One region of the Halomonas sp. hl-4 genome, then DNA from elsewhere that is predicted to be linked to it. Evidence: predicted binding sites of a transcription regulator. Region 1 holds the regulator's gene; the other holds the start of a gene.
What was found. Region 1 encodes sigma-54, which starts transcription at its own class of promoters, with help from an activator protein. Its sites were predicted from a motif close to TGGCACNNNNNTTGCTNT; they were not measured.
Positions count from the first base shown of each region.

Region 2: CPH17_RS11315 (P-II family nitrogen regulator) is a predicted target of sigma-54. The motif match lies at 3,105-3,122, and genes of this name have one in related genera.

Region 1 covers NZ_LT907845.1:1,005,965-1,022,739, reverse strand. Annotated here, with positions in the region: gene pmbA (metalloprotease PmbA) at 1-1,090, shown strand, start outside; gene CPH17_RS05055 (HPr family phosphocarrier protein) at 1,108-1,377, opposite strand; gene rapZ (RNase adapter RapZ) at 1,450-2,331, opposite strand; gene CPH17_RS05045 (PTS sugar transporter subunit IIA) at 2,422-2,895, opposite strand; gene hpf (ribosome hibernation-promoting factor, HPF/YfiA family) at 2,900-3,208, opposite strand; gene CPH17_RS05035 (RNA polymerase factor sigma-54) at 3,295-4,710, opposite strand; gene lptB (LPS export ABC transporter ATP-binding protein) at 4,815-5,564, opposite strand; gene lptA (lipopolysaccharide transport periplasmic protein LptA) at 5,575-6,075, opposite strand; gene lptC (LPS export ABC transporter periplasmic protein LptC) at 6,079-6,657, opposite strand; gene CPH17_RS05015 (KdsC family phosphatase) at 6,664-7,200, opposite strand; gene CPH17_RS05010 (KpsF/GutQ family sugar-phosphate isomerase) at 7,221-8,204, opposite strand; gene CPH17_RS05005 (ABC transporter ATP-binding protein) at 8,424-9,248, shown strand; gene mlaE (lipid asymmetry maintenance ABC transporter permease subunit MlaE) at 9,245-10,045, shown strand; gene mlaD (outer membrane lipid asymmetry maintenance protein MlaD) at 10,063-10,527, shown strand; gene CPH17_RS04990 (MlaC/ttg2D family ABC transporter substrate-binding protein) at 10,654-11,289, shown strand; gene CPH17_RS04985 (STAS domain-containing protein) at 11,286-11,621, shown strand; gene CPH17_RS04980 (BolA family protein) at 11,724-11,975, shown strand; gene murA (UDP-N-acetylglucosamine 1-carboxyvinyltransferase) at 11,986-13,248, shown strand; gene hisG (ATP phosphoribosyltransferase) at 13,277-13,933, shown strand; gene hisD (histidinol dehydrogenase) at 13,946-15,265, shown strand; gene CPH17_RS04960 (Do family serine endopeptidase) at 15,304-16,557, opposite strand; gene CPH17_RS04955 (Nif3-like dinuclear metal center hexameric protein) at 16,679-16,775, shown strand, end outside.
Region 2 covers NZ_LT907845.1:2,391,350-2,396,249, forward strand. Annotated here, with positions in the region: gene CPH17_RS11300 (ferredoxin--NADP reductase) at 2-778, shown strand; gene glnK (P-II family nitrogen regulator) at 875-1,213, opposite strand; gene CPH17_RS11310 (ammonium transporter) at 1,410-2,657, opposite strand; gene CPH17_RS11315 (P-II family nitrogen regulator) at 2,703-3,041, opposite strand; gene CPH17_RS11320 (accessory factor UbiK family protein) at 3,378-3,743, shown strand; gene CPH17_RS11325 (helix-turn-helix transcriptional regulator) at 3,897-4,871, shown strand.

The DNA of each region.
Region 1 (16,775 bases):
TTCGCTACAGGCCACCGTCGAAAAAGCCCTGGCGATTGCCCGCTACACGGGAGAAGACCCGTCGGCAGGGCTTGCCGATGCGGCGTTGATGGCGACCGAGCTGCCCGATTTAAACGTTCATCATCCTTGGGCGTTAACCACTGATCAGGCTATTGAGCTGGCATTGACCTGTGAGCAAGCGGGTCGCGAGGTGGCAGGCATTACCCAATCAGACGGCGCCTCGCTGTCCAGCGGTGAAGGCGTGCGCGTATATGCCAACAGCCACGGTTTTATCGGTACCCAGAAAGGTAGTCGGCATTCGCTTTCTTGCATGCTGATTGCCGAAGACGCGCAGGGTATGCAGCGTGACATGGATTACACCTCGGCGCGCGATCCTGATCAGCTATCTGACCCGGCGGCGGTTGGCCGCGAAGCGGCCAGACGAACGCTGCGTCGGCTGGGGGCCAAACGACCACCTACGGGAACTTACCCGGTGCTGTTCGACCCCAGTCTGTCGAGTGGTCTGGTGGGCCATCTAATGGGCGCCCTGGCGGGCGGTGCGCTATACCGTCAGGCGTCTTTTCTGTGCGATCGGCTCAACACGCCTCTTTTCCCCGATTGGTTTAGCCTCGAAGAGCGGCCAATGGAAGTTGGGGCAACAGCTAGCTCTCCGTTTGATGGAGAAGGTGTACAAACGCGCAATAACCGATTTATCGACCAAGGCAAAATTGCGAGCTACATGCTGTCTTCATACAGCGCCCGGCGCTTGGGTATGACCACGACGGGTAACGCTGGCGGCGCACGCAATATGCGCATTACCGCGCCGTTAACTAGCCAGGCATCGCTGTTGGAACAAATGGACACTGGCGTTTGGGTGACCGAGTTAATGGGCCAGGGAATTAACGGCGTGACTGGCGATTACTCACGCGGTGCTGCGGGTTTCTGGGTCGAGAAAGGCGTGATTCAATACCCCATAGAAGAGTTCACTATTGCCGGTAATCTGGAGCGTATGTACGCAAACTTGATCGGCGTGGGTGATGACATTGACCGGCGGGGTAGTATCCATTCCGGCAGTTGGCTGATTGATGGGATGACTATCGCGGGTAGCTAGCTTAGCAAGGCAGGGCTTTACTTGTCCTCGTCAAAACGTGCGTCGAACAGCGCTTGAATCGCATCCAGTGCTTGTTCGGCGTCATTGCCTTCTGCTCTTATGCATAGCTCCGTGCCACAAGGCGCTGCAAGCATCAAGAGGGCCATGATATTGGCGGCATCGGCTTCCTGCTGCTGCTTCAAGACACGTACGTTGGCGTCAAATTGCTGACTGCACTGTACAAGTTTGGTCGCGGCGCGAGCGTGAAGGCCGCGCTGGTTTGTAAGGGTAAGTCTACGTTCGGGCACCCTGATTCCTTTTGGCTGCTAGGGTCGTCGCAATAGATGATGGCCCTTGCTAAACGGCTAGGGCGACTAATGCTAAAGCGGCGCGTTGACCGTGTATTGTAAGCCCAGCTCGCGGTGACGTAACTGTACCTCACCTGCTTGCCCGGCGAGGCGCTGCGCCAGTTGTTCAACCATATACACTGAGCGATGCTGACCCCCGGTACATCCTATCGCGACGGTCATGTAGCTGCGCTGGCTGTTTTGGTACGCCGGAAGCCAGCGTTCAAGCCACGCCTGAATATCGCTGGCCATGTCATCGACCAGGGGATAGTTAGCTAAAAACGCAATTATATCGGCGTCGCGGCCAGTAGACGAGCGCAGAGAGGGATCCCAGTAAGGATTAGGCAGGCAGCGCACGTCGAAAACGATATCGGCATCGAGCGGCACACCGCGCTTATAGCCGAATGACTCAAAGGTCAGCGTTAGCTGATCACGTCGCTGATGCGCTACCTGGTCGGTGATACGACGACGAAGATCGTGTACCGACAGGCGCGATGTATCGATAGTGAGATCGGCGAGGTCACGTATTTCGTGCAGCGTTTGCTCTTCTTGATCAATGGCTTCTTCAAGCGTGAGCGTGCTATTGCGTGTTAAAGGGTGGCGCCTTCGAGTAGCCGAATAGCGCTCCAGCAAAATACGTGCATCGGTGGTCAGATATACAATCTGACACTTGATGGTACGTTGGCGAAGCTCTTCGAGAAGCTTGGGAAGCTTAGCAAGCGCGCCCGGCAGATTGCGCGCATCAATGCTAACCGCCAGATGGGTGCGTTCCCCCTGGTCGCGTAGCTCATCAATCAGCGAGTCCAGTAGCATGGCTGGCAAATTATCAATGGCGTAATAGCCCAAATCTTCCAGCGCCTGTAAGGCAATTGATTTGCCTGACCCGGATCGTCCACTAATAATGACGAGTTGCATGAAGGCTCTCTTGCTTGCGGTCAAGTGACGTGGGTAACCAGCCAGAGTAAGACGTTAACTCAATCTATACCCACCGGACGTGCCAGCGGGTTACTGACTGGCTGCTTGGTCGCGTATCTTGGCGGAGATGAGATCCAGCAGTTCACGTTGACTGCCCGTTTTGCGTAGCTGCTGGCGTGTGTCGGCGTCGTTCATGATGGAAGCGACTTGGCCCAGCAAGGCCAAATGCGTGTCGTCCGCTTCTTCGGGCACAAGTAGGACAAACACCAAATCCACCGGATCGCCGTCAATTGCATCGAAGTCGACCGCTTCATTGAGTTTGAGAAAGCCCGCGATAGGCGATTCACAGTGTGGGCTTCGCGCATGAGGAATCGCCACACCGTTGCCAATTCCCGTGCTGCCCAGGCGTTCACGCCCAATCAAGCGACTGAATACTTCCTGGCTATCGAGGCTTGGGATGTTTTGCGCGATGAAGGTGCTGAAAAACTCCAGCACCCGTTTTTTACTGCCCCCAGGCACATCGTAGAGAACGCGCTCCGGGGGGAGGATAGTGGCCAACGTCATTGAATTAACGCACGCCTGCGCCTTGGGCGCGGGCTTGTGCTTTTTCCTTATGCTTAACGAGTTGCCTATCGATTTTGTCCGCTAGGGCGTCAATGGCGGCGTACATATCATTATCAAGGGCTTCGGCGTGCAAGTCAGCACCTGCTGCGTGCAACGTGCAGGCCGCTTGTTGGCGCTCTTTTTCAACCGAAAGCGTTACCTGCACGGTGGTAATGTTGTCGTAATGGCGCTCGACGCGTTCCAACTTTTCGTTGACATAGTCACGCAAGGCGTCAGTCAGTTCCACATGATGACCGGTGATATTGACTTGCATTGACGTACTCCTTATCCATCGGACTGTTCTTCGATTGTAACCCTTTTTGCCGTTAAGCAAAGCCCTTGTGATGAGTTTCCGTTTATCTAACGCAAACGACGTCGCTCGCTGGATGAGGGAATGCCCATGCCTTCTCGATATTTGGCAACAGTGCGGCGTGCCACGTGGATGCCGACGTCTTCCAGTAGAGTCACTAAACGGCTGTCCGACAGTGGTTTGCCGGAGGGCTCTTCCTGAATTAATTTTTTGAGCCGTGCACGAATCGCCGTACTGGAGTGGCTGTCACCGTCTTGACCGCTTATTTGGCTGGAGAAGAAGTATTTAAGCTCGAAAATACCCCTTGGGGTATGGATGAATTTCTGGGTGGTGACGCGAGAAATCGTCGACTCGTGCATCTCTACCGCATCCGCAATATCCGCCAGAATAAGCGGCTTCATGGCTTCTTCGCCCTGCTCTAAAAAGCCGATTTGGCGAGTGATGATTTCGCGGCCGACACGCAGTAGCGTGTCGTTGCGGCTGGAAAGGCTTTTGATCAGCCAGCGGGCTTCCTGTAAGTGGTCTTTGAGGAATTGGTTATCCTGGCTTTTGTCGGCGCGCTTAATCAGGCTGGCGTAGTCGGGTTGAATCCTGAGCTTAGGCAGCGCCTCTGGATTGAGCTCAAGGTGCCAGCCTTCGTTATCGTGGCGAACCACTAGATCGGGGATCACATAGCTGTCGTCAGTGGCGCTATAAGCGCTGCCAGGGCGCGGGTCAAGGCTGCGGATGAGCTGGACGACCTCGTCTAGCTGCGCATCGTCGAGGCTTAATCGTCGCTTGAGTAGACGTTGATCATTTTTGCCCAAGGCTTCCAGAAACTGGCGCACCAAACGCCGCGCGGGAATCAATAACGGCGTATCGTCGGGTAGCGTGGCGAGCTGAAGCATCAGGCACTCGCGAAGATCACGGGCGAACACGCCGGTGGGCTCAAACTGTTGAAGCCGTAACAAGATGGTTTCAACCTCACGCTGGCTGAGCCCTTCCACGCCTTGGGCGCGCAGCCCTTCGCGGATATCGTTGAGTGGTTGGGTGAGGTAGCCGTTTGTATCGAGAGCATCAATCAGGCTCTCGGCAACCAGCTGTTCGCGGCTGCTTAAGTCGGTCATGGCCAGTTGCCAGAGGAGGTGGCCGTGTAGGCTTTGCCCCGCCGCTTGGCGTTCAAAGTCAGGGCCCTCACCACTCGAGCTGCCGGTACTGCCCGTGTCCTGGTAGGTATCCGACCAGTCACTGTCGACGGAGAGCTCTGTGGGGATGCTGTCTGCCCATTCAGCTTCTTCCGGCTCGCTGGCGGCTTGTTCGCTGAACTCATCCTCCTGCTCAAGCATGGGGTTGGCGTCCAGCGCTTGCTGAATTTCCTGGCGTAAATCGAGCGTTGATAGCTGCAGCAGAGCAATTGCCTGCTGCAGCTGAGGTGTCATGGTGAGCTGGGTGCCAATTCGCAGTTGAAGAGAAGCTTTCATGACCATCAGAGAACCATTCGGTTATCGGAAAGCATCCACCCTAGTGCGAGTTTTGTTTTGGTGCAAGTGCAATAAGCATGCCACCGGCAATAAATATGCCATTGATAGCTTTACAGACGGAAATCAGCGCCTAAGTAAACGTCGCGCACTTCTTGATTGTCAAGAATGGCGTTTGGTGTGCCGCTGGCAATAATGTGGCCATCGCCGACAATGTAGGCGATGTCGCATATATCCAGCGTTTCACGCACGTTGTGGTCGGTGATCAATACGCCAATGCCCCGGTCCTTCAATGCGCGGATGATCGACTTGATATCGCCCACTGAAATAGGGTCTACGCCCGCGAAGGGTTCATCGAGCAGAATAAATGCAGGCTCAGTGGCCAGTGACCTAGCGATTTCGACGCGCCGCCGTTCACCACCCGATAGGCTCATGCCCATATTGTCGCGGATATGGGTGATATGAAAATCCTCTAGCAGTGTTTCCAGACGAGCTTCGCGTCCGGCGCGGTCCAGGTCGCTTCGGGTCTGTAAAATGGCCATGATGTTATCGGCGACGGAAAGCTTGCGGAAAATAGACGCTTCTTGAGGTAAGTAGCCAATGCCTGCCTTGGCGCGCTCGTGCATAGGGGCGCGAGAAAGATCAAGGGTGTCGATGCCGACGCTGCCTGCATCTGCCTTGACCAAGCCGACAATCATATAGAACGAGGTGGTTTTACCCGCGCCGTTGGGGCCAAGCAAGCCCACAATGCTGCCTTGGGAGATGTCCAGGTTAATATCTTTTACGACGCGTCGGCGCTTATAGCTTTTTGCCAAATGGCGGGCGTGTAGCGTTCGAGTTGCGCTTTCGGCGGCAGCTACCATCGGGCTCTCCTTAGTCTTCGGGTTGCAGCGTCATGCGGATGCGTTGCGGCTCTTGGTTCTCAACATCGGAACGTGCTTCGACGACCTCGCGGTCGATGAAATAATCCAAACGTCCGCCGGTGAAGCGGTCGCCTTGTTGAATGATTTCTGCCTGGTCAATCAACTCAACCCGGCGCTCGGCGACGTGATAAATCACGCGCCGGCCCCAGCCTTCTATCGGGCCATCTTGGTCCTCGGGTTGCTGACGTAAATAGGCGCGATCACCCAGTGCCGTCGCCCGCGAGAGCTCGCCTTCTTCGTTACGTTGGATTTCAACTTCATCGCCTCTGATCAGCATATCTCCCTGGCGAACCTCTACGTCGCCGGTGTAAACCGCCGTACCGGCACGTTGGTCAAGGTCAAGCTGATCGGCTTCGACTTCAACCGGTTGCTGTTGCTGGTGATTATCCGCCAGCGCATAAAAAGGGACTAAGCAGGCAGCGGCAACCGCCGTGTAGATAAACGCTTTCATGTTTTATTCCTGTCCAGGTTGCGTCTCTGGGGGGTGGTGGCCTTGAACGTTATCTTCAAGCCTCACCTCATCCTCGTTTAGCCATGCATCCATCCGCTGCGCCGTTGTTCGCTGGGGCGGTTGCTGGAGTAGCACGTGGGTGTCACTCCATGCATGGGCGTTTTTCCCTTCATAGTGCAGGACATCTGTATCGAGTTGCCAGCCCTCTTCGGGTGCTATGAGCTTGGCATTGCCGGAAAGCGTCAGTTCCTGGGAGCGAGTGTTAAGCGTGCCCACCTCTGACGTGGCGTTCCACACGCGTCGCTCGCTGTCATAAAGTGTGGCGTGGGGTGTTTCGGTCTGGGTCGTCGCAGATTGAGGGGTATGTACCAGGCGGGGTGTGGTCAGCCCCTGCTGGATATTACCCTGTTCGTCAAATAGCGTGAGCTCGGCATTGTGTAGGACATGCCCCGGCTCTTCCGCACGCGCATCTGGGTCCTGGGGGACAGTTTGCGGGCCGCCAGGGTCCAGCCATACCAGCATGCCGCCGAGGGCCAGCACAATCAGCGCAAGTCCCACGCGCGTGCGAAGTTGCTTCAACATAGTTCCTCAGCCGTGTAAGTAGGTATCGATGACGGCGCCCCAGTGCCCTTGGGCGTCGAGTAGCGCATCGCAGACTTCACGAACCGCTCCGTGGCCGCCCAGGCGCTCTGTCACCCAGTCAGCATGGGTGTGCATGTAGTCAGGTGCGTTGGGCACCGTGATCCCGACCCCCGCTCGCTTGATGCTTGCCAAATCGGGTAGGTCGTCGCCGCAATACGCTACTTGAGGCAGTTCAAGCCCAAGGCGTTGGCAAAGGTCGCGCAGCACGGTCAATTTATCCTCGCAGCCTTGGTAGACGTGAGGAATGCCCAGCGCAGCGGCGCGTTGACTGACCATGGGTGAGTCACGACCGGTGATCAGGGCGACTGAAATACCCGCGCGTTTAAGTAGTTTGAGCCCATGGCCGTCTTGGGTGTGGAAGGCTTTGATTTCCACGCCATCGGCCTGAAAGTAAAGCCGACCGTCGGTGAGTACGCCATCAACATCAAGGGCAAATAAGCGAATGCGACGCAGTCGGTCGAGTAGGTCAGTGGAAAGGGTCATTGAGCCTCCGGTCGATTCAATTAAATGACGCCGCTGGCGAGCAGGTCATGCATATGTAGAGCGCCTATTGGGCGTTGTTGTTCATCCACCACCGCGAGGGCGGTAATGCGGTTGTCCTCCATGATGCGCACGGCTTCCGCCGCCAGCAGGTCGGGGGATATCCGCTTGCCGGGCCGCGTCATGACGTCATCTACCCGCACTTCACGCAAATCGTGGAAGTTATCCAGCGTGCGGCGTAAATCGCCATCCGTGTAGACGCCGGCTAGTTGGCCGTTGGGGTCCACCACGCAGGTGAAGCCCAAGCCTTGCCGGGTGATTTCCAATAAGGCGTCGCGTAGTGGGCTGCCTAATGCAACCTGCGGTAAACGTTCACCCTGATGCATAAGGTCGCGAACGCGCAGCAACAGGCGTCGGCCGAGGCTGCCGCCAGGATGCGACAATGCAAAGTCCTCTGCGGTAAAACCACGCGCTTCCAGAAGCGCCACCGCGAGGGCGTCGCCGAGGGCCAAGGCCGCTGTGGTTGAGCTTGTCGGGGCAAGGTCAAGGGGGCAAGCTTCGCGATCCACGCTGCTATTTAAATGAGCATCCGCATGCTGGGCCAGGGTCGAGGTGGGGCGCCCCGTCATGCTGATTAGTGGCGTCCCCAGCCGCTTGAGTAGCGGCAGCAGGGCGGTCACTTCGGCGGTTTCCCCTGAGTTAGAGAGCGCTATAACGACGTCGCTGCGCGTGATCATTCCCAGGTCGCCGTGGCTGGCTTCGCCCGGGTGAACGAAAAAAGCGGGCGATCCGGTGCTGGCTAATGTAGCCGCGAGCTTACCCGCAATATGGCCAGATTTTCCCATACCGGTGACGACTACGCGTCCTTGGCAGGCCAAGATAAGCTCGCAGGCATGGTCGAAATGCGCATCCAGTTTGGCGGCCAAACCTGCGATCGCGGCTTGCTCGATGTTTAGCGTGCGCAGTGCGCTTTGACGAAAAGGCGTGCTAGCAGCTGTCTCTGGCATGAGTATTAGCGTGGCTCGTTAAAATAATAAATAGAAGATAAGAATAACATTGACTGAGTGGACTTTGCCCCATCGTTTTGTGGTGAGGTGAACAGAGGCTCGCTTGTCGTCGTCAGGTAAGGTTAGAATACGATGTTCGATAATAGTTTTTAAACACTGTTTTCTTTATGCTGCGTGAAGCCAGTGAGTACGCACGTTAACGCGAGAGTTGATGGTTCCATGAGCGATGTGCCTTTTATTGAAGTCGAGAACCTGTATTTTTCGCGGGGTGATACCGAGATTTTTCGCGGGGTGAATATCACCATCCCGCGAGGAAAAGTGACGGCAATCATGGGGCCAAGCGGTACCGGTAAAACGACTTTATTGAAGCTGATCGGAGGCCAGCTTACACCCGATCAGGGCCGCGTGTTGATTGATGGAGACGATGTCCACCGGTTATCGCGTAAGGCATTGTTCGCCCTGCGCAAGCGCATGGGCATGCTGTTTCAAAGCGGCGCGCTGTTTTCAGACCTGGATGTTTATGAAAACGTGGCATTTCCGCTGCGTGTTCATACGGATCTACCCGATGCGATGATCCGCGATTTGGTGCTGCTCAAACTTCAAGCTGTGGGCTTGCGTGGCGCGCGCCACCTTTCGCCAGCCGAGCTTTCCGGCGGAATGGCCCGACGTGTGGCGCTGGCGCGGGCCGTGGCGCTTGATCCAGAGCTCATTCTTTACGACGAGCCGTTTGTTGGTCAGGATCCTATTTCCATGGGCGTGCTTGTGCAGTTAATTAAACGCCTCAACCAGGCATTAAGCCTGACGTCGGTGGTGGTGTCCCACGATATCAAGGAGACCCTGACAATTGCCGATTATCTGTATTTTATTTCCGAGGGCCATGTGGTTGCGCATGGAACACCAGCAGAACTCGATGCCAATCAGGATGCTCGGGTGAAGCAGTTTATACACGGTGAGCCCGACGGTCCCGTCCCCTTTCATTACCCCGCGCCGGCTTTTTACCAGGATATGTTGGGCGATGTGGCGACTCAGGGAGATGCCAAATGACGATGAAGCAAGGGCAGGTCGCCACGCGCATTACTCGATTGGGGCGTCGCAGCTGTGACGTGGTCGAGTCGCTGGGGCGCGCTGGGGTATTTCTTGCTCAATCGGCGGTAGGGGTGCCATCGGCAGAGGGCATTCGGCTTTGGATACGCCAGTTGCACTTTGTCGGTGTATTATCGCTAGCGATTGTGCTGGTGTCAGGCCTGTTTATCGGCATGGTGTTGGCGCTTCAGGGGTATACGATTCTCATTGATTTTGGTGCTGAGGATGCGCTTGGGCAGATGGTGGCGCTATCGCTGTTGCGCGAATTGGCTCCGGTGGTCGCCGCGCTGTTATTTGCCGGCCGCGCGGGCTCGGCGCTAACCGCTGAAATAGGCTTGATGAAAGCCACCGAGCAGTTAACCAGTATGGAAATGATTGGCGTCGACCCCCTCAGAAGAGTGGTTGCTCCGCGTTTTTGGGCAGGCGTTGTCGCACTACCGATTCTTACCGTTGGGTTCAGCGTCGTCGGCGTTTGGGGTGGTTATCTCGTCGGCGTTCAGTGGCTTGGCGTATTCGAGGGCTCTTACTGGAGCAACATGCAGGCCAGCGTGGCGTTTATTAATGACGTTGGCAACGGCATGATTAAAAGTGTTGTGTTTGCGGTGGTGGTGACTTGGATTGCGGTCTTCCAAGGTTACGATTTGCTGCCAACTTCTGAAGGGATTTCCCGAGCGACCACGCGTACCGTTGTCTACTCGTCGCTTGCGGTTCTGGGGCTTGATTTCATATTAACCGCCGTTATGTTCGGCGGCCTCTGATTAGGTGGAGCAGTTTCATGAAGCGAAGTAGAACCATGGAGTTTGGCGTCGGCCTGTTTATTTTAGTGGGTATTTTGGGGCTGGTGTTTTTGGGGCTGCGCGTTAGCGGGTTAACCCTTTCCGGGGCGTCGAACACCTATCAGTTGGACGCTAACTTTTCCAATATTGGCGGATTAAAGCCTCGGGCACGTGTGTCTATGGCAGGTGTTACAGTAGGCCACGTTGAAGCGATCGAACTCGACACTGAGTGGTATGACGCCCGCGTGACGCTGAGCTTGGACAGTGAGCTGGAAGGGCAGATCTCCCGTGATGCCACCGCGTCTATCTTGACCTCGGGTTTGCTCGGCGAGCAATACGTTGGCCTGAGCATGGGAGGCGATCCTGAAATGCTGGAGGAAGGCGATACGATCCGTGATACCCAATCGGCTCTGGTGCTTGAAGAACTTATCCAGCAATTTATATCCAATATGGCAAGTAATTAAATTAATCGTTGTGATGGCGAACGGCTTGCCACGCTGCGGGCGGGTCGCTCAAGACGAGATAAATGACGGGGACATGTTCGCCGTCGCTAGGAGAAGAAAATGATGTTGTTAAAAAAATACTCATTAATGACAGGGTTCACCCTGGCCGCCGCGTTACTTGCCTCCTTGATGCCGCTGTCGGCAAGCGCGCAGCCCGAGCCCCCCGAAGCGATGATCCGCGACAATATCAGTGATTTTATGGAGCAGTTGGAAGGTCGCGAATCGTATTACGAAGACAACCTTGACGAACTTAAACAAGAGGTGGACGAAAGCCTCGAGGAAGTGGCGGACTTTCGCTACATCGGTGCCAGCGTGATGGGGAGCTATTTCCGTAATGCGTCACCGGAACAGCGCAGCCGTTTCGTCGATGTCTTTCGCCAAACACTCATCGATACGTATACGCGTGGCTTAGTGACCTTTGACTACGATGAAATTCGCGTTCTTGATGATCAGCGTCCTCAGCGCGAAGAAGACCGTGCCAGCGTCGCTATGGAAGTCGTCGGCACGAATGGGGATGTCTACCCAGTCAACTATAGCCTGCGTTTATCCGATGGCGAGTGGCGCGTCGTGAACGTCATCGTTAACGGCATCAACCTGGGGCTTACCTTCCGTAACCAGTTCGATCAGGCCATGCGCGACAATAACCGCGACTATGACGCGGTGATTGATGGGTGGTCGCCGGATGTGGGTGTCGACGAACTGGAAGAAGGGGGCGATGCGTGACGGCGATTTTTACCGATCGCGACGTATCGCTTTGCCAGCGAGCCGACGGCTTGAGTGTGCAGGGCGATGTGGACGTTACCTCGGCAGCTGCGCTTGCTGCCGAGGGCTCGCGTTGGTTGGCTGCTCATCATCCTGCGGCGATAACGTTTGATTTTAGCGAGGTGGACACGCCACGTAACGTTGCCTTGAGCGTTTTACTTCAGTGGCTACGTATCTGCCACCAGCATCGCATCAACGTCATATCTATCACGCTATCAGCACCGCTTATGCGGCTTGCGGAGCTTGCCGAGTTGGACGCACTCATTAACGCGCCGGGTGAAAAGCCTGTCTAATAAGCCTTGGGCGTCGCCAAACCGCAGGCTTTTCTTTATGATGTTCTCCCCTTGATGCCCATCTTCCACGTTATATAACGTCCTTTAAGGAGTGTCTGACCTATGCAACCCCATGAGGTGAAAGCCCTGCTCGAATCACGTATCGATGGATGCGAGTTCCATATTCAGGGCGAAGGCTGTAATTTCCAGGTGATTGCAGTGGGTGATGCCTTTGAAGGGTTGTCGCCCGTCAAGCGCCAGCAGCTGGTGTATTCCGCGTTAAGCGATGAGATCGCCACGGGTGCCTTGCACGCAATCAGCATCAAAACCTACACGCCAGCACAGTGGCAAACCGCCGCTGAAAACGCGCAGTAACGGTTATTCTATGGATAAACTTATTATTACCGGCAATGGGTCGGTTGACGGCGAAGTCTGGGCCAGCGGTGCGAAAAACGCGGCACTGCCCATTCTTTGCGCTAGCTTATTATCCAAAGGTCCGGTAGTTATCGGTAATTTGCCGCACTTGCAGGACATTACCACCACGCTAGAACTGCTCGGCCGCATGGGCGTTGAGCCGGTGATGGGTGAGAATCTGACCATCCAATTAGATGGTTCTCAAGTGACTCACTGTCATGCGCCTTACGAGTTGGTAAAGAAAATGCGCGCCTCTATTCTGGTGCTGGGCCCCTTGCTGGCGCATTTCGGACAAGCCGACGTTTCATTGCCGGGTGGTTGTGCAATTGGTTCGCGGCCCGTGGACTTACACATTCGTGGGCTGGAGGCCATGGGCGCTGAAATACGCGTTGAAGCGGGCTATATTCGCGCACGAGTGGATGGCCGTTTGAAAGGGGCGACGATTTATTTTGATACCGTGACGGTCACCGGCACGGAAAATCTACTGATGGCCGCTACGCTGGCTGATGGCGTTACAGTGCTTGAAAACGCCGCCCGCGAGCCCGAAGTGGTGGATTTGGCTGAGTGCCTGATCAAGATGGGTGCGCGCATCAGCGGTCACGGCAGCGATACCATTACCATCGAAGGGGTGGAGACACTCAGCGGCTGTCATCATGATGTCATGCCCGACCGGATCGAGACAGGCACCTTTCTGGTGGCAGCGGCCATGACTGGCGGGCGGGTGAAAGTAAAGCGTACGCGGGCGGATATCCTCGAAGCCGTGCTCGCTAAGCTGGAAGAAGCTGGCGCCGAGATTACCTCCGGGGATGATTGGATTGCCTTGGACATGCACGGTAAGCGCCCTCGTGCTGTGAATATCCGTACAGCGCCGTATCCGGCCTTTCCTACCGACATGCAGGCCCAGTTTGTAGCCATGAACGCGGTGGCGGAAGGGGCGTCGAGAGTTGTTGAAACGATTTTTGAAAACCGCTTTATGCACGTTCAGGAATTGAATCGCATGGGGGCGGATATCGTCCTGGAGGGTAATGCCGCCTTGATTAACGGCGTCGATAAGCTTTCTGGTGCGCCGGTGATGGCAACGGATTTACGTGCTTCCGCTTCGTTAGTGATTGCCGCCATGATGGCGGAAGGCGAAACCTTGGTCGATCGTATTTATCATATTGACCGTGGCTATGAATGCATTGAGGAAAAGTTGCAGCTATTGGGTGCGCGCATCCGGCGTATCCCTGGCTGAGCCTGGCCCCCAACCACTGGCAAACGAAATGAGTAATCAATTAATTGTCGCGCTCTCGAAAGGGCGCATTTTGGATGAAACCTTGCCGTTACTTGCCGACGCGGGCATCACCCCTATCGAGGATATCCGCAAAAGCCGCAAGCTGCTGTTTGATACGAATTTGCCCGACGTTAAATTTGTCGTAATCAGAGCGACGGACGTGCCGACCTATGTTCAGTTGGGGGCTGCCGATCTGGGTGTCGCCGGTAAGGACGTATTACTTGAGCACGGTGCCGAAGGGCTCTATGAGCCGCTCGATTTGGATATTGCGCGTTGCAAACTGATGACCGCTGGCGTTACCGGCGAGCCGCCGAGGCTGGCGCGCCGCCGAGTAGCGACCAAGTTTGTCAATATTGCCCGGCGCTACTACGCGGAGCAGGGTATCCAGGCTGAGGTCATTAAGCTTTACGGTGCGATGGAGTTAGCGCCGTTGATGAATTTGGCCGATGAAATCGTAGATATCGTTGATACCGGTAACACTCTGCGCGCTAATGGTATGGAGCCACGCGAATTGATTGCATCGATAAGCACTCGTCTGGTGGCTAATAAAGCGGCCATGACGATGAAACATGCGCGTATTAAGCCGCTGTTGGCTCGCTTGGAGCGTGCCGTTGCCGAACGCAAGACGATATCGCCCGCCGATTAACGTGAGGTTGCTATGAACGAGAATGCCGCTGCGACGATAGCACGACTCAATACGACGGATGAGTCATTTGATACCCAGCTGAACGCGTTGTTGGACTGGGAAGGCGTGTCAGACAGTGCCGTTCAGGCACGCGTTGACGACATTCTTACTAACGTGAAGCGCCATGGTGATGCGGCCGTGATTGAAGCAACCAACCGCTTTGATCGCGTTTCGGTTACCCGTATGGATGAGTTGCGCTTAACGGCTGAGCAATTGCGCAATGCCTTTGAGCATCTACCCGTCGCGCAGCGTGATGCTCTGGCGAGTGCCGCCGAGCGAATCCGGCGCTACCATGAGCGGCAAAAACCCACGTCTTGGCAATACGAAGAGTCCGACGGTACGGTGCTTGGCCAGCAGGTGACGGCGATTGACCGAGCGGGTATTTACGTGCCGGGCGGCAAGGCAGCCTATCCTTCATCGGTATTGATGAATGCGATTCCTGCCCATGTGGCGGGTGTGCAAGAGATCATAATGGTGGTACCCACACCCGATGGCATACTTAACGATCTGGTACTGGCGGCAGCGTATGTGGCCGGTGTGGATCAGGTGTTTACCATCGGCGGTGCCCAGGCGATTGGCGCGCTTGCCTATGGCACAGAAAGCATACCAAGGGTCGATAAAATCGTTGGGCCGGGCAATATCTATGTGGCCACGGCCAAACGGGCCGTGTTTGGTCAGGTGGGTATCGACATGATCGCCGGCCCCTCGGAAATCATGGTGGTTTCTGATGGCCTGACCGACCCTGATTGGTTGGCGATGGACCTGTTTTCTCAGGCGGAGCACGACGAGGATGCCCAAGCTATCTTAGTGAGCTGGGACGCAGAGCATCTGGCGGATGTGGAAGCCGCTATTGAGCGTTTACTGCCCAGCCTGGAAAGGCAAGACATCGTGCGCGAGTCGCTGCGTCGACGCGGCGCCCTAATCCACTGTCGTGATACCCAAGAAGCCATCGCGTTGATCAATCGCGTGGCGCCTGAACACCTCGAACTATCGGTGGAAACCCCTGAAACCTGGCTGTCTGAGATTCGTCATGCGGGGGCGATTTTTATGGGCCGCTATACGGCAGAGGCGCTAGGTGATTACTGTGCAGGGCCCAATCATGTGTTGCCGACATCGGGTACGGCGCGCTTTTCTTCTCCGCTGGGCGTTTATGATTTCCAAAAACGCTCGTCGTTGATCCACTGCTCCGCTCAGGGGGCTTCGGCGCTGGGAGAGATTGCATCCGTGTTGGCGCGGGGGGAATCGCTAACTGCCCATGCGCGCTCGGCTGAATACCGTATCCATTCTTCTTGATGGACTAACGCGACGGGCGGCCAGTCTTGAAACTGGTTTTAGTCGCTGCTTCGGCGTGTGCCGTCGGGCTGTGGAAGTGTCGACGGTACTGGCCGCTCGCCGACTTCTAGTGTCATCTCCATGCGTTCGCTATCGCGCACGATAGTTAGCGGCAGCGAGGTACCCGGTTCAATCGAGGCAATATCACTCATGGTCTCGCGGGCATCAAGGATCGGCTCGCCATCCACTGCCAGCAGGACATCGCCAGGCTCCAGTCCCGCCGCTTCTGCTGGTCCTCCATCAACGATGCCCGCGACAATAACCCCCTGGGGCGTGCGCAGGCCAAAGGAGGCGGCAAGTTCCCTAGATAGCGCCTGAGCCTCAATGCCCAGCCATCCACGGATAACGCGGCCCTGGGTGACCAACTCGTCTAAAATGCTATGGGCAAGGTTGGCTGGAATGGCAAACCCGATGCCTTGCGAGCCGCCTGAGCGCGAGAAAATAGCGGTATTAATACCCACCAGGGCGCCCTCTGGATTGATCAATGCCCCCCCTGAATTACCTGGATTGATGGCCGCATCGGTTTGAATAAAATCTTCGTAGGCGTTTAGGCCTAAGTGGCTGCGCCCGGTGGCGCTGATAATACCCATCGTCACGGTTTGGCCAACGCCAAAGGGATTGCCAATGGCTAATGTGACATCGCCAACGGCTACATCCGTCGAGTCGCTCAGCTCAATAACCGGCAGTTCGTCCAGGTCAATTTTTAGTACGGCTAGGTCGCTTTCCGGATCGGTGCCGATCACTTCAGCAAGCACTTCACGGCCATCGCGCAGCGCGACCTGAATTTCGTCGGCACCGTTGATCACATGGTGGTTGGTGAGCACATAGCCTTCATCGCTGACGATGACACCAGACCCTAGACTGGACAGCATACGTTGGTGGCTGGTGGTATCATCGCCGTTGAAAAACTGCTGGAAGAACGGGTCCGACATCAGTGGGTGCTCGTCGCGCTCAACGATGCGTGACGAATAGATATTAACCACCGCGGGCGCCGCTTGATTGACCGCGTCAGAATAGCTGGCGGGCCCTTGGTTGCGGGCCAAAGGAGCCGCTTGACGAATGTCTGGTGCCGCTCGGTCAGGGTCGGTATCTTGATCTGCCGTGGTCACTAAGGCGGGCGGTGGCTCTACGATTTGGGTCGGCGAGCTTTGAAAAGGCAGTGGAAAGCGCTCAGGAAACGCAAGCAAAACTAAAGCTGCCAGCAAAAAGCCAGTAATGATGGGCCATACATAAGGCAGCACAAAGCGTCGCATTGGGGATTCCTTGGGAAACGTCTAAATATTAGCACTGACCGGTCGTCAGTTTTACACTTGTAAATGGTAACACTTTATTGGTTTATATCTCATGGGTGCTTGCAGATCCAAAGGAGTGACGGTGATTCAACGCGATGTATTAGTGGCGGCCTGCGACCATCAGTTGCGAGCTTCACAGTTTAAGGACTTTACGATTAACGGCCTTCAAGTGGCGGGTC
Region 2 (4,900 bases), 1.4 Mb from region 1:
CATGAGTAAGTTCGCCCTTGAAGACGTGCTCAGCGTACATCACTGGAACGACACCCTGTTCAGCTTCCGCACTACCCGGGAACGCAGCCTGCGCTTCAAAACTGGACAGTTCGTCATGATTGGCCTGGAAGTCGACGGTAAACCACTGATGCGTGCTTACTCGATTGCCAGCCCCAACTACGAGGATCACCTCGAGTTCTTCAGCATTAAAGTGCCTGATGGCCCGCTCACCTCGCGCTTGCAACACTTGAAGGTCGGCGACCAGATCATGGTCAGCCGCAAGCCGACCGGCACGCTGGTCACCGACGACCTGCTACCCGGCCGCAACCTTTACATGCTGTCGACCGGCACCGGCCTTGCGCCCTTCTTGAGCCTGATTCAGGACCCCGAAGTCTACGAGCGGTTTGAAAAAGTCGTCTTGGTACACGGCGTTCGCGAAGTCTCCGAGCTGGCCTACGCCGACTTTATCACTAAAGAACTACCCGCCCACGAGTACCTGGGCGAAGAAATCGCGGAAAAGCTGGTTTACTACCCAACCGTCACTCGCGAAGACTTCCATACCATGGGCCGCCTGACCGACCATATTCGCACCGGCAAGCTGTTTGAAGACACCGGTCTGCCGCCCATCGACCCGCGCCAGGACCGCGCGATGATCTGTGGCAGCCCTGCCATGCTGGATGATACCAGCGCGCTGCTCGACGAACTGGGCCTGAATATCTCGCCGCGCATGGGCGAGCCTGGAGACTACGTCATCGAGCGCGCCTTCGTCGAAAAATAATCCTTTCTACGCTTAGCCACTCACTAAAAACCCCCGCCAACCGGTGCGCAACAGCACCGCTTGGCGGGGGTTTTGTGTTCTGGCGCGCGGCTTTGGTTACACTGCGTCTTTACCGGTCTCGCCGGTACGGATACGAATCACTTGCTCAAGCGGCATGACAAAAATCTTGCCATCGCCAATCTTGCCGGTATTCGCCACCTGGGTAATGGCTTCGATGACCTGCTCAACCATGTCATCGTCAACGGCGACCTCAAGCTTCACTTTGGGCAGAAAATCGACCACATACTCAGCACCCCGGTATAACTCGGTATGGCCCTTCTGGCGACCAAACCCTTTCACTTCGGTAACGGTAATGCCCTGTACGCCAATGTCGGAGAGCGATTCGCGCACGTCATCAAGCTTAAACGGCTTGATAATGGCAGAGATTAGTTTCATTGCGAGATCCTCTAGCTGGGTAGCCATGGTGGTAGATAAAAAGATAGCGAGCGCTAAAGTCCCGCCCGTTATCCGTTAGCTATCAGCATACACCGCTACCGGCGGAGAATAAAAAAAGCCTCCCCGTGAAGGGAGGCCATAGACGAGCACTCGGGCTCACTTGGTTAGCATCGAATTACGTTTTGATGCTGCCCATTTATTTCTTAATACCGAATTCGGGGTAGGCTTCAAGACCGCACTCGGCGATGTCGACGCCTTCATATTCGTCTTCTTCGCTCACCCGGATACCCATGATCGCTTTCAGAATCAGCCATACGATCAGGCTGGCAATGAAGACCCAGGCAAAGATCCCTACGATACCGATAAGCTGCGAGCCAAAAGAGGCATCGCCATTGTTCAGCGGCACCGCCAACACACCCCAGATACCTACGACACCGTGAACGGAGATGGCACCGACCGGGTCGTCCAGTTTCAATTTATCCAGCGTGACGATGGCGGCAACTACAATCAGGCCACCAATGGCACCGATAATCGTCGCGCCAAGGGCTGAAGGCGAGAGCGGATCAGCGGTAATCGCCACCAAACCAGCCAGCGCGCCGTTCAACGCCATGGTCAGATCGGCTTTACGGAACCACAGTTTGGCAAGAATCAGCGCGGCAATCACACCACCCGCGGCCGCGGCGTTGGTATTCACGAACACCTGGGCAACGTTGTTGGCGGAATCGATGGCCGCCAGCTTCAATTCAGAGCCACCGTTAAAGCCGAACCAGCCCATCCATAGGATAAAGGTACCCAGCGTGGCCAGCGGCATGTTGGCGCCCGGAATCGCATGGATGGAACCATCTTTACCGTATTTGCCCTTACGCGGACCCAGTACGATAACACCCGCTAACGCCGCAGACGCACCGGCAAGGTGCACAATGCCCGAACCGGCATAGTCAAAATAGCCGACTTCAGATAACCAGCCGCCACCCCAGGTCCAGTAGCCTGATACCGGGTAGATCACAGCGGTCATAACCACGGCGAACGCCAGGAAGGCCCACAGTTTCATACGCTCAGCCACGGCACCCGACACAATCGACATGGCGGTCGCCACGAACACCACCTGGAAGAAGAAGTCGGAACGCATGGAGTAGTAAGGCGCGTCGTCGCCACCGGCCGTCACGGCATCCGCGCTGTTTTCAGCGCCGATCAAAAAGCCAAGATTGGGCAGGAAGCCACCGGCATTGCCGGAGTACATGATGTAGTAGCCCACCAGCAGATACATGGTGCAGGCGATCGCAAACAGCGCAATGTTCTTGGTTAGAATTTCAGCGGTGTTTTTAGAGCGTACCAAGCCTGCTTCCAGCATGGAGAAGCCCGCGGCCATCCACATCACCAGCACGCCGCAGATCAGAAAGTAAAACGTATCAAGCGCGTAGCTAATATCAGTCAACTCTTCCATTGTAAGTTCCCCGTTGAACTAAAGAAATGATCAGAAAAGCCAGATTTAAACGGCGTCTGCACCGCGTTCACCCGTCCGAATCCGAATAACGTCTTCAAGCGGCGTAACGAATACCTTGCCGTCACCGATTTTGCCGCTGTTAGCCGCGCTGCAAATTGCATCGAGCACGCCTTCGAGGCGGCCGTCATCTACGGCGACTTCAACTTTTACCTTGGGCAAGAAATCGACCACGTATTCAGCACCGCGATATAACTCGGTGTGGCCTTTCTGACGACCAAAGCCTTTAACTTCGGTGACGGTAATGCCTTGAACACCGTTGTCGGCCAGTGCCTCGCGAACGTCGTCGAGCTTGAACGGCTTGATGATGGCGGTGATGAGTTTCATCCCGAATCTCCCCTGCTGGATTAAGGAGCGGCGCAGCCGCCCGAAAAAAGTGCCTGCTCCACTAATGCGCATACCGTGCCACCTGTTTTTTTTGTTATTTATTTCAATATTTTAAATATAACCAAATAGAGCACTACGGCTAATAACACCGCCAACACGCGCTGCCAACCCGGGTATTGCACCAAAATTGAACACATGCAAAACGCAAGCGCTCCACTTTGATGCATAAGTAGGACGCAAGAATAATTGGAGTAAGAAACATGCGAATCCCGCCTGGGTTGCGTATCCTGAATATCAGTCATCCGTATCGTGACACCGACATTTAGGAGTAGAGCCATGGCCCCTCAAGACCGTATTAGCCGACTCGCCCAGCAAATTGGCGACCGCTTGCAAAACGCCTCCCAAGCGCCTGAAGACATTCAGAAGGGTGTCCATCAGGTCGTGCGCGGTGCCTTTGACCGATTGGAGCTGGTGTCCCGCGAGGACTTCGATATTTTGATGGACGTACTGCAGCGCACCCGCTCGCGGGTAGAGGCACTAGAACGCCAGGTGGCCAGCTTGGAAGCCGCGGTGGATGCCCAAGCAGCAGATGCCTCAACCCCCATAGAAGCCGAAGCACCGCCGCTGCCGGTAGAGCCTCAGAAGGATAACGGCAATGCGCACCCACAGGGTGGCAAAACCTCGCCCAAGTCTTCAAAATAAATGCGAATAACTATCATTGACTATTGTTGCGCGCGTGGTAACGTAACTTGCATCCCATGACTTAAGCGGTGCACAGGGGGTTCACGCAGTTACCATCGCGCCAATGCCCTATTTTGATGCATCGCTGTTTTTCACCGCCACCGTGATGCACGTATGACCACCGCCACCTTAGACGCTCAGGCCAGCCAACCGCTTTACGAGCTAACGCCGGGGACACTTGCCCAGCTAGGCCAGCGTTTTGGTATCGAATATCGGGTGCGCAATGCGCCCGCTGAGTCGAGCGTGGCAACCGGCAGCGTACGCGATGTTGCGCTCCCTCAGGCAATGCACTTAACGCTTTCCGACTTATGCGTGAACTGCGCCTACAGTTCATCCTCGCGCCAGACTGCGCCATGGTTTATCAGCGTCGTGCTGGAGGGCCATATCAGTGCTCGTCTGGGTCCTCAGCGCTTTCAACTTAACGCGGGCGACGGTATGTGCGCCCATTTCACACCCCAGCAGCCACTGACTGTTTTCCAACCCGCCCAGACCCGGCTGCATACGGTGAACGTGGCGGTGCTCGCGACCACCTCGCTGGATCTGCCTCCGTTACCCACCGCGCCGGGGTTATACCCTTGGCGTTTATCGGCGACCTTGGCTCAGGCATTACGCCATGCCGCCGCCGAGCCGCTGGCCAACTGGCGCCAGCCACTGATTTGGCAGGGGCTAGCACTGCAACTGTTGGGCGACGGGCTGCCTCACCATGGCCAGCAAGACTCAGCCGAGCCGCTGGCAGCACAGACAATGCGCGGCATTTCGGCCCGCGACGAGCAGCGTTTGGCTATTCTTCACGCTCAGTTAGCGGCTTATCCCTCGCGCGCTTATTGTCTCAACGACCTTGCGCGGGAAGCCGCCATGAGCCCCAGCAGCTTGCGTCATAAATTTCGCACCCGATACGGCTGTTCAATATTTGATCACTTGCGCCAATGCCGCTTGGCCCAGGCGTATCAGGATCTGCAACGCGGCATGAGCGTTCAACAGGTCGCGCATACCTGCGGCTATCGCCACGCCACCAACTTCGCGACAGCCTTTCGTCGCCGCTTTGGTATCGCCCCTAACGAAGTCGCCACCCAGCGCGTCGCCAGATGAATTTGGCGTTGCGCATAGCCAATTTGGCA